2 regions of the Streptomyces sp. WI03-4A genome follow, and region 1 is predicted to be linked to the other one. Evidence: riboswitches for the same ligand, from Rfam matches in the RefSeq annotation. Region 1 holds a riboswitch; the other holds the start of a gene.
The links. A riboswitch is a leader RNA that binds a small molecule or an ion and turns the genes downstream of it on or off. The one in region 1 is predicted to bind cyclic di-AMP.
Positions count from the first base shown of each region.

Region 2: another riboswitch for cyclic di-AMP. It lies ahead of PV343_RS02205 (C40 family peptidase); the one in region 1 lies ahead of PV343_RS05910 (M23 family metallopeptidase).

Region 1 covers NZ_JARAUO010000003.1:231,685-237,055, forward strand. Annotated here, with positions in the region: gene PV343_RS05895 (GNAT family N-acetyltransferase) at 1-426, opposite strand, end outside; gene PV343_RS05900 (HPr family phosphocarrier protein) at 606-887, shown strand; gene PV343_RS05905 (GntR family transcriptional regulator) at 1,071-1,766, opposite strand; gene PV343_RS05910 (M23 family metallopeptidase) at 1,982-2,737, opposite strand; cyclic di-AMP (ydaO/yuaA leader) riboswitch at 2,751-2,913, opposite strand; gene PV343_RS05915 (M16 family metallopeptidase) at 3,155-4,543, opposite strand; gene PV343_RS05920 (M16 family metallopeptidase) at 4,540-5,371, opposite strand, start outside.
Region 2 covers NZ_JARAUO010000001.1:469,301-474,671, forward strand. Annotated here, with positions in the region: gene PV343_RS02190 (GNAT family N-acetyltransferase) at 1-251, opposite strand, end outside; gene PV343_RS02195 (ATP-dependent Clp protease proteolytic subunit) at 392-1,027, shown strand; gene PV343_RS02200 (hypothetical protein) at 1,035-1,343, shown strand; cyclic di-AMP (ydaO/yuaA leader) riboswitch at 1,777-1,907, shown strand; gene PV343_RS02205 (C40 family peptidase) at 1,910-2,383, shown strand; gene PV343_RS02210 (ATP-binding protein) at 2,541-2,999, opposite strand; gene PV343_RS02215 (helix-turn-helix domain-containing protein) at 3,212-4,072, shown strand; gene PV343_RS02220 (DUF397 domain-containing protein) at 4,082-4,306, shown strand; gene PV343_RS02225 (8-amino-7-oxononanoate synthase) at 4,427-5,371, opposite strand, start outside.

The DNA of each region.
Region 1 (5,371 bases):
CGCGACGGCCGCGATGTGCTCCAGGAGGGCGGAGGCGACGCCGCGGCCCTGGTGGGCGTCCTGGACCAGGAAGGCGACCTCGGCCTCGTCGGCGGGCGAGGAGGCGGGCATGCCGTTCGCGTTGATGCGGTCGTAGCGTACGGTGGCGATGAACTCGCCGCCGATGGTGGCCGCGAGTCCCACCCGGTCCACGAAGTCGTGGTGGGTGAAGCGGTGGACGTCCTTGGCGGACAGCCGCGGGTAGGGCGCGAAGAAGCGGTAGTACTTCGACTCGTCCGAGACCTGCTCGTAGAAGCTGACCAGGCGGTCGGCGTCGTCGATGGTGATGGGCCGGATGCGCGCGGTGCCCCCGTCGCGCAGCACTACGTCCGCCTCCCAGTGGGCGGGGTACTCGTGCCGGTCCTGCCGGTCCGCCGGGCTCTGCATGGGCCCCAGAGTACGGCTCGCGTCCGACAGCGGCGCGAGGCAGTCTGTGGAGGACGGCCGGCCGGACCGAGGCCGCGGTCCGGCGACACACCGGAGCGGGACGCAGGACCGCTCCGGGCACGCTTCGCGATATGGGAAACTGGTCTAGACAACCCTGAGACAGTGAAGGGCAGCAACACATGGCTGAGCGCCGCGTCAACGTCGGCTGGGCCGAGGGCCTCCACGCCCGCCCCGCTTCCATCTTCGTCCGAGCCGCCACGGCCACAGGCGTCCCGGTGACGATCGCCAAGGCCGGGGGCAACCCCGTCAACGCGGCCTCCATGCTGGCTGTCCTGGGTCTGGGCGCCCAGGGCGGCGAGGAGATCGTCCTCGCCTCCGACGCCGAGGGCGCGGACGTCGCCCTCGACCGGCTGGCGAAGCTGGTCGCCGAGGGCCTCGAGGAACTTCCCGAGACCGTCTGAGCCGTATCCGGCGAAAGCCGCGTCGTCCCGTGCGGGCGACGCGGCTTTCGCGTTTGTCGAATTGCCGCGCGACATGAAGAGTGCAGCGGTATGGAGAGCGGCGGTGAATTCACGGCGTGCCATCGAAAGGGCGACGCCGATACCGCTCACGGAATATCCCCTTCTTTGTATACGGCGCCCGTGTTAATACCGCAGGCTCGGTGTGTTTACGGCATGTTGCGAGTTCCTCACACGCTCCGCGCGGGGGGCGCCCGGGGCGAGCCGCAGCCGGTGGGCGGGCGTCGCGCGCTCGGTGTGCAGGGCCGTGACCGCCCGCGCGCGCTCGCCGTCACCGCGGGCGACGGCGTCCACGATGGCGCCGTGCTCGGCCCAGGTCTCCTCCGGGTGGGGCGACGCCTCGACCACGTACATCCAGGCGATCTTGTGCCGGAGCTGGGTCAGCGTCGCGGTCAGCGCGTGGCTGCCCGCGGCCTGCGCCAGCGTCTCGTGGAACCAGCCGCCGAGCGAGCGCAGGTCCTCGCTGGTTCCCCGCCTGGCCCGCTCCTGGCCGAGCCGGACCAGGCCACGCAGCACCTTCAGATGGGCCTCGGTGCGCCGCTGGGCGGCCCGGGCCGCGCCGAGCGGCTCCAGCAGCAGGCGCATCTCCAGCAGGTCGGCGGCCTCCTGCTCGGTCGGCTCGGCCACGCAGGCACCGGCATGCCTGCGGGTCACCACGAACCCCTCCGCCTCCAGGGTGCGCAGGGCCTCGCGGACGGGGACGCGCGAGACGCCGTAGCGACGGGCGAGGACTTCTTCGGTGAGGCGGCTGCCGCGTTCGTGGACACCGGCCACGATGTCGTCCCGGATCGCCGTGCACACCGAGTGCGCCGGAATACGCATGACCGACCTCCGCCTCGATCCCCGTGACACGCCGACGAGGGACGCGCCTTTCCGTGACTCTATTGCAATGAGCCGGAATTTCCGACGGCAGGCCGGAATCCATGGATATTTTTTGGACAGCGGATGCGGTGGGCGGCGGGAAAACGGCGAAAGCCCCGGCGGGTGAGCCGGGGCTTTCGGAATGCCGTGCGACGGGGCGCCGCGCGCGGGAGGCGTCAGACGTTCACGCCGTGCTTGCGCAGGTAGGCGACCGGGTCGACGTCCGAGCCGTAGTCGGGGGTCGTGCGGGCCTCGAAGTGCAGGTGCGGCCCGGTGACGTTGCCGGTGGCGCCGGACAGGCCGATCTGCTGGCCCGGGACGACCTTCTGGCCCGCGCTGACACCGATGGACGACAGGTGGCCGTACTGGGTGTACATGCCGTCGGCCATCCGGATCACGATCTGGTTGCCGTACGCGCCGCCCCAGCCGGTGGAGACGACCGTGCCGGAGCCGACCGCGTGGACGGACGTGCCGCTGGCCGCGTGGAAGTCGATGCCGGTGTGGGAGCCGGAGGACCACAGCGAGCTGCTGGCCTGGTAGCCCGTGGAGACGTACGAACCGGCGATCGGGACGACGAACGCGTTCAGGCGCTTGCGCTCGGCCTCGCGGGCGGCGCGTGCCTTGGCCGCGCGCTCCTTGGCGGCCCGCTCGGCGGCCGCCTTGGCCGCGGCCTCCTCGGCCGCCTTCTGGTCGGCCGCCTGCTTCTGCGCGGCGGCCTGCTCGTCGATCTGCGCGGCGACGTCGTCGCTCACGGTGATCACCGGGGTGAGACCGGTCTGCTCGACGGGGCTCTCCGCCGCCGACGCCGGGCCGGCCGCGAGGGTACCGATGACACCGGTGGTGGTGAGGGCGGCGATGCCGGCCGCCTGAGCCGTGGTGCGCTTGACCCTGCCGGGCCTGCGGTGCTTCCCGGTGGCGCACATGAACGCCATGAAGTGGCTGGTCCTTTCCTTCCTTCTCGCCTACCGGGTTAGCTGACGGGTTCGGAGCAGGAAGGTCTCCTACGGACCCCCTCGCTCACGCGCGGGCGTCCGATTCACCCCAGGGACTGCGTTGGGTCCCCGGCTCCCCTGGCTCGCGCCGTGGGGGGACTCGGCGATGACTGCCCGGTGCCGCGGACGCGGCGCAGTGCCTGACGGACAGCCCCGAAGACGCTACGGCGGGCGACTTTCGATTCCCAAACGGATCGGGGTTTTTGTAGCGCATCCCACAGGTCAGACGGGCCCCCTCCGCCCCAATCCGGACATCTGGTCCGCGGTTCGGCAGGAGCCGGTGCGGCAAGGGCCCTGACGACCCGTCGGTCGTCAGGGCCCCACGCGCGCGTGGCGCGGCTTCGCCGCCGCTCGCCGCTACTCGGCGGTGACGACGGTGACTTCGCCGATGCCGAGCGCCTCGACGGGCGCCTTGATCTCGGCCGCGTCACCGACGAGCACGGTCACCAGGCGGTCCACCGGGAAGGCGTTGATGACCGCGGCCGTGGCCTCAACGGTGCCGGTGGCGGCGAGCTGCTGATAGAGCGTCGCCTGGAAGTCGTCCGGCAGGTGCTGCTCGACCTGGTCCGCGAGCGTGCTCGCGACGGCCGCCGCCGTCTCGTACTTGAGCGGTGCCACCCCGACGAGGTTCTGCACGGCGACGTCGCGCTCGGCGTCCGTCAGTCCCTCCGCCGCGAGCGTGCGCAGCACCTTCCACAGGTCGTCCAGCGCGGGACCGGTGTTCGGCGTGTCCACGGAGCCGCTGATGGCGAGCATGGCGGCACCGGTGCCCTCCGGCGTGGACCGAAGAACCTGCCCGAAGGACCGCACGCCGTACGTGTAGCCCTTCTCCTCGCGCAGGACGCGGTCCAGGCGGGAGGTGAGGGTGCCGCCGAGGCAGTACGTGCCGAGCACCTGGGCGGCCCACACGCGGTCGTGCCGGTCGGGGCCGATCCGGCCGATCAGGAGCTGCGTCTGGACGGCGCCGGGCCGGTCGACGATGACGACGCGCCCGGTGTCGTCCGCGGTCACCGGCGGCACGGGCCGCGGCTGCCCGGGGGTACCGGTCCAGGCGCCGAGGGTGTCGCCGAGCAGCTCGTCCAGGTCGGTGCCGGTGAGGTCACCGACCACCACCACGGTCGTCGTGGCGGGGCGGACGTGCCGGTCGTAGAAGGCGCGCACGGCCGCCGCGTCGATCTTCTCGACCGTGTCCTCCGTGCCCTGGCGCGGGCGCGACATGCGCGAGGCCGCCGGGAACAGCTGCCGGGAAAGCTCCTTCGCGGCCCGCCGGGAGGGGTTGGCCAGCTCGTGCGGGATCTCGTCCAGGCGGTTGCGGACCAACCGCTCGACCTCGCTCTCGGCGAAGGCGGGCGCGCGCAGCGCGTCGGCGAGCAGGCCGAGGCCCTTGGCCAGGCGGGAGGCCGGGACCTCCAGGCTGATGCGGACGCCGGGGTGGTCGGCGTGCGCGTCCAGCGTGGCGCCTGCCCGCTCCAGCTCGGCGGCGTACTCCTCGGCCGAGTGCTGGTCGGTGCCCTCGGTGAAGGCCCGCGCCATGATCGTGGCGACGCCGTCCAGGCCGCTCGGCTCGGCGTCCAGGGGCGCGTCGAGCATGACCTCGACGGCGATGACCTGCTGGCCGGGGCGGTGGCAGCGCAGCACCGTCAGGCCGTTGTCCAGCGTGGCGCGCTCGGGGGCCGGGAACGCCCACGGCCTGGCCTCGCCCGGCTGCGGCTGGGGGTGGAAGTCCATGGTGGCGAGCTCGGTCACTTGGCCGTCTCCTCGTTGTCGTTGCCGGCCTCTACGGTGGCCTCCGATTCCGGGTCCTCGGGGACGTCGGCGTCCTCGACGGTCTCGGGCGACTTCGGCTCGTAGACGAGCACCGCGCGGTTGTCGGGCCGCAGGCGGGCCTTGGCGACCTCCTGGACCTCCTCCGGAGTCACCTCAAGGACGCGCTTGACGGCGGTGAGGGCGAGCTGCGGGTCACCGAACAGGACCGCGTAGCGGCACAGTTCGTCGGCGCGGCCGGCCACGGTGCCCAGCCGGTCAAGCCACTCGCGCTCCAGCTGGGCCTGGGCGCGCTCCATCTCCTCGGGCGTGGGGCCCTCCTCGGCGAAGCGGGCCAGCTCCTCGTCGATCGCGGTCTCGATGACCGGCACCTCGACGTCGCCGGAGGTCTTCACGTCCAGCCAGCCGAGCGAGGGCGCGCCGGCCAGGCGCAGCAGGCCGAAGCCGGCCGCGACGGCCGTACGGTCGCGGCGCACGAGCCGGTTGTACAGGCGGGAGGACTCACCACCGCCCAGGATCGTCAGCGCCACGTCGGCCGCGTCCGCGTCGCGGGTGCCGTCGTGCGGGAGCCGGTAGGCGGCCATCAGGGCGCGCGCCGGGACCTCCTCCACGACGACCTCGCGCAGCTGCTCGCCGATGACCTGCGGCAGGGAGCCGTCGCGGGGCTCGGGCTTGCCGTCGTGGGAGGCGATGGACCCGAAGTACTTCTCCACCCAGGCCAGGGTCTGCTGCGGGTCGATGTCGCCGACCACGGAGAGCACCGCGTTGTTGGGCGCGTAGTAGGTGCGGAAGAACCGGCGCGCGTCCTCC
Region 2 (5,371 bases), on a different contig from region 1:
CTCAGCAGGACATGCCCGATCATCGACCCGCCCAGGTCGACGACGAAGCTCCCGGGCCACCGTTCCGGTATCTCCGGCGTCCCGCGCTCGAGTTCGTCACGCGGTCGGGGGCCGCCGAGGTAGGTGTGCACCTCGGGCGAGGCGAGCAGCTCGACGAACGCCGCGCGGTCCCGGGCCTCGGGGCCACGGAGTACGAGCCTCTCGGTCCTGATCGGCTCCGGCGGCCAGGCCACGCTTCCCAGATCTTCCATCCGCGCACGCTAACAGGTGGTCAAACCAGCATGCCCTGACGGCAATTCGAGCGGCGCCGGGCCACAGGATGACGTACGTCCTGTACATTTTTTACAGATGCGAGGCCGTCCGAGGCCCCGTCACGAGGAGGGGTATGTCCATGACCCGACCGTCCGCCCGCCATGTGCTGCCGGAGTTCACCGAGCGCACGAGCACGGGCCCGCGCACGCTGGACCCCTACGGCAAGCTGTTCGAGAGCAGGGTCGTCTTCCTGGGGACGCCGCTCGACGACACGGCGGCGAGCGACGTCATCGCCCAGTTCATGCAGCTCGAACACGCGGCCCCGGAACAGGACATCACGCTCTACCTCAACTGCCCGGGCGGCTCGTTCGGCGCGATGACGGCGGTCTACGACACGCTGCGGTACGTCACCTGCGACGTGCGGACCTACTGCCTGGGCCAGGCCGCGTCGGTCGCCGCCGTGCTGCTCGCGGCCGGGACACCCGGCAAGCGGTTCGCCCTGCCCGGCGCACGGGTCGTCCTGGAGCAGCCCGCACTGCGCGAACCGGTCGAGGGGCAGACCGGCGACCTGCTGATCCAGGCCCGGGAACTGGTCCGGGCACGCGAACTGATGGAGGAGATGCTGGTCCGGCACACCGGTCGCACCGCCGGGCGGGTGCACCAGGACCTGGAGCGGGTCCTGGTGCTCGACGCGCCGGGCGCACGGGCGTACGGCCTGGTGGACGGTGTGGTCCCGGGACGCAGGGACACGCCCGGCACCGGGCACGCGGGGTGAGCCGCCGATGCTGCCACCGGAACTTCCGCCGCTGCCCGCGCTGACCAGGGCCGAGGGCGAGCTGATCGACTGTTACCTCGAGGCCGTGGACCTGCTGGGCCGGATCAACCCGGCCCAGGACGGGGACACCTACCGCGGGCTGCGCGCGGCACAGGCCCTGGTGCGCAAGGCGGTCGAACTGCGCGACGCGCTGACCCTGATGCACCAACGGGGCGAGACGGAGCTGCACGGGGACACGCTGGCACGCGCTTTGCGGGTGCTCGACGGCGAGCGCCGCACTGCGCGCGTCACGCTCCCGCCCGACTGCGTCGGCTGATCCGGACGCATCTCCGGCCCGTACGGGCCCCGTTGTCGACGGGCCGCGCGTGCGCGGCTTGAAACGGCCCGAACGACGTACCCCCGGCCGGCGTATCTCCGGAGCTTTTTTCGGGCCTTCCGACTTGCGCGACAGGGGGGTTCCGGACCCCCTCTCGGGTGCTCCGCCCCAGGTCCGAGGCTACGTGCGGGTTCTGACGGTCGTTCGAACACAGCCCTGTCCACCCGAACGGGTGAGTGGTGAGTAACGCCACAAATTGCCGTTTGCGTTGGGATTTTCCGACTCCTGTGAGTGAAGATCCGTGTCTGACGACAAGCCCCCGCCACCGCGGCGGGGCGGTCCGGGCGGACGCCGAGTCCTGCCGCCGCCCGGATGACCGGTCGACAGGAGTGGATCGGCAGGAGTGGAGGACCCGAGCAAGACGGGTCGCCGGGACGGACGTTCGTCGCAGACGGACGGTCGTGCCGAGCAACCCTTGGGGTGAAGCCGCGACAACGCGGCCGGGCAACTTCGCCAGCCCGAATCCGACAGGTCATCCTTCACAGGCGGCTGACGAAGGGTTGCGCATGACTGCGCTCAATCGTGTCCCGTCGCTCATGGCCCGGGCCGGTACGGCCTCGGCCCTCACGCTTGCCGCCGTGGGCGGCTCGATCGCGGTGCCGGGCCTCGCCACCGACGCCTCCGCCGCGACGCTGGCGACGAAGGCGCTGCAGATCGCCGCGTCCAAGAAGGGCGCCCCGTACGCCTGGGGTGCCACCGGACCGCGGCGGTTCGACTGCTCGGGGCTGACGCTCTACTCGTTCAAGAAGGCCGGCAAGAAGCTGCCCCGTACGGCCGCCCAGCAGTACAACAAGACGCACCACATCTCGGCCAGGAGCCGCAAGGCCGGCGACCTGGTGTTCTTCCACTCGGGGTCCAGCGTCTACCACGTGGGCATCTACGCCGGTAAGAACAAGATCTGGCACGCGCCGAGGACCGGGTCGGTGGTACGGCTGGAGAAGATCTGGACCAGGAGCGTCTGGTACGGCCGGGTCAGCTGACCCTGGCTCAGGGCAGGAGCGGCTCCGCGACGGGGCCGCTCCGAGCACCGTCAGCGCCGTCCCGGCGCCTCCCGCGGCCTGCGGGCGGCCCAGGGCGGCGCTCGGACGTTCAGGCGTCACGGAGGTCCCTGGACGGCCTCTCGGCGGGCTCCCAGGGCTACGGCTCCTGCTGGCCCGCCGTGGTGACCGGTTCGGCCGGGATGCTCCAGGGCAGTTCGATGGACACCGTCTTGCCGCCCTCGCGCGTGGGGCGGATGCGCAGTTTGCCGCCGCACTCCGCGGTGAGCCAGCGGATGATGACCATGCCGCGCCCGTTGTCCTGCTGGACGGCCGCGGGCAGTCTCTTCGGGAAGCGTGGATGGCTGTCCGTGACTCCGATGCGCAGGTGTTCGTCACGGTCCAGCGCGATGTCGACCGTGAAGGTGGGTGACTGGCCGAAGGTGTGCTGTACGGCGTTGGTGGCGAGTTCGGAGACGATGAGCCGCACGGTGTCGGCCACGTCGGTGTCCGACGGCAGGCCCCACTCCGCAAGCGTTTCCACCACGTAGGAACGCGCCGCGGAGACCGAGGCGGGATCGCTCGGCAGAGTGACGGATGCTTCCAGATGGTCTGCCATGGCGAGGTCGTCCCTTTCCCACGGGACCGCAGTCCGACGAGGAGCGGATGGTTCGAGTACGGTCCCGGACTGGTGCTGTTTCGCCAGACTGCCATCACCGGGCCGGTCGGGGGAGCGATCCACCAAGATATGCATATATCTGTCGCTCAAAGCGGTGAACTCTGCGACGCGAGACCGTATATGGGCGGCCCGGAAGGAGTAAGGAGTTGCCCATGCAGAACGGTCCCGCGGTGCGGCGCCGCAAACTGGGCGCCGAACTGCGCACGCTGCGCACCGGGGCGGGGCTCACCAGTGGCGAGGCGGCCCGTCTCGTGGGCTGGCACCAGTCGAAGGTGAGCCGTATCGAGACCGGCGCCAGCGGGGTGAAACCGGCCGATGTGCGGTTACTGCTCGACGCGTACGGGGTGCGGGAAGGACAGCGGCGTGAGCTGCTGCTGATGCTGGCGGGGGCCGAGGAGGCCGGTGGCCGCAGCCGGTGGTGGCACGCCTACCGGGGGATCCTGCCGCCCACCTACCGCGATTTCATCAGTCTGGAGTCACAGGCGAGCGGGATGCGCACCCTGGAGACGACGGTGGTTCCCGGCCTGCTGCAGACGCCCGAATACGCGCGTGCCGTGACCCGCGCGGCCGTCGGCGGCGTGGACGACGAGCGGCTCGACGCACTGGTCGAGGTGCGGCTGGCCAGGCAGGACGTGCTGCGGGCCGATCCGCCGCTGGAGCTGAGCGCCGTACTGGACGAGGCGGTGCTCAGACGTGAGATCGGCGGGCCCGAGGTGATGGCGCGGCAGCTGGAACGGCTGCTCGAGGCCGCTCGGCTGCCCCAAGTACGGCTCCAGGTGCTGCCGTTCGGCGCGGGGGCGCATGTCGGTCTCACCGGGCCTTTCGTTATCTTCTCATTTCCGAGCACTTCTGATCTGGATGTGGTTGTTCTCGACCAGTTGACGAGTAGCCTCTACCTGGAACGGAAAGAAGACCTCAAGGCCTACGCGGAGGCCTTCGACACCCTTCGGATCCACGCCCTTTCCCCCCAGGACTCGTTGGATTACATCGCCGGGATAGGTGACGGCGCGTAAGGAGGCACCATGACTGCACTGCCTCGGAACGTCCCTGCCAGTACCGACCTGCACGACGTGCGCTGGCTGCGCAGCAGCTACAGCACGGGAGCGAACAACTGCGTGGAGACGGCCCGGCCGCGCTCCGGTCCCTGGGCCGGACTGCTCGCCGTGCGCGACTCCAAGAACCCGTCCGGGCCCGCGCTGCTCTTCTCAGCGGGGAGCTGGGTCGGCTTCACGGCCACGCTCCACTGAGCCCGCCCACTGTCAGCCGACTGACCCTTACCGATCTCCGCCGATCGTGACCGGTCCTGACCGATACCTATCGGTCAATTCCGATCACACTCGCGCGATGCCCGGCCGTGTCACGCCGACTCATGGTCGTGTTTCGCCGATCACACGTACAGCGCGTTCGATCTCGGCCCCGGACAGGTCCGCGCGGGCGGTCAGCCTCAGCCGTGAGATGCCGTCGGGCACGGAAGGAGGACGGAAGCAGCCCACGGCCAGGCCCGCAGTGCGGCAGTCGGCCGCCCAGCGCACCGCCTGCTCCGGGGACGGAGCCCGCACGGAGACCACCGCGGCGTCCGGACGTACCGCCTCGTGTCCCGCGGCGGTCAGCCGTGCGTGCAGTTCCGCGGCGACCGCGCGGGCCCGCGCGGCCCGCGCCGGTTCGCGCCGCAGCAGCCGGAGCGCCGCCAGCGCCGCCCCCGCGGCGGCCGGGGCGAGGCCCGTGTCGAAGATGAACGTCCGGGCCGCGTTGACCAGATGATCGATCACCCGGGCCGGACCGAGCACCGCACCGCCCTGGCTGCCCAGCGATTTCGACAGCGTGACCGTGACCACCACGTCCGGCGCGCCCGCCAGGCCGGCCGCGTACGGGGCGCCCTGGCCGCCGTCTCCCAGCACACCCAGGCCGTGGGCGTCGTCCACCACGAGACCGGCGCCGTGCTCCCGGCACACCTCGGCCAGCGCGGCCAGCGGAGCCGCGTCCCCGTCGACGGAGAAGACGGTGTCGGAGACGACGATCGCCTCGCCCTCGTGCGTGCCGAGCGCCTTGGCCACGGCCCGCGGGTCGGCGTGCCCGACCACCTGGGTGGCGCCCCGGGCCAGCCGGCAGCCGTCGATGAGGGAGGCGTGGTTGCCGGCGTCGGACACCACGAGCGATCCGTGCGGGCCCAGCGCGGTGACGGCGGCCAGGTTGGCGGCGTAGCCGGAGGAGAAGACCAGGGCCGCCTCGAAGCCGCAGAAGTCCGCCAGCTCGCGCTCCAGCTCCGTGTGCAGCTCGGTGGTGCCGGTGACCAGCCGGGAACCGGTGGAACC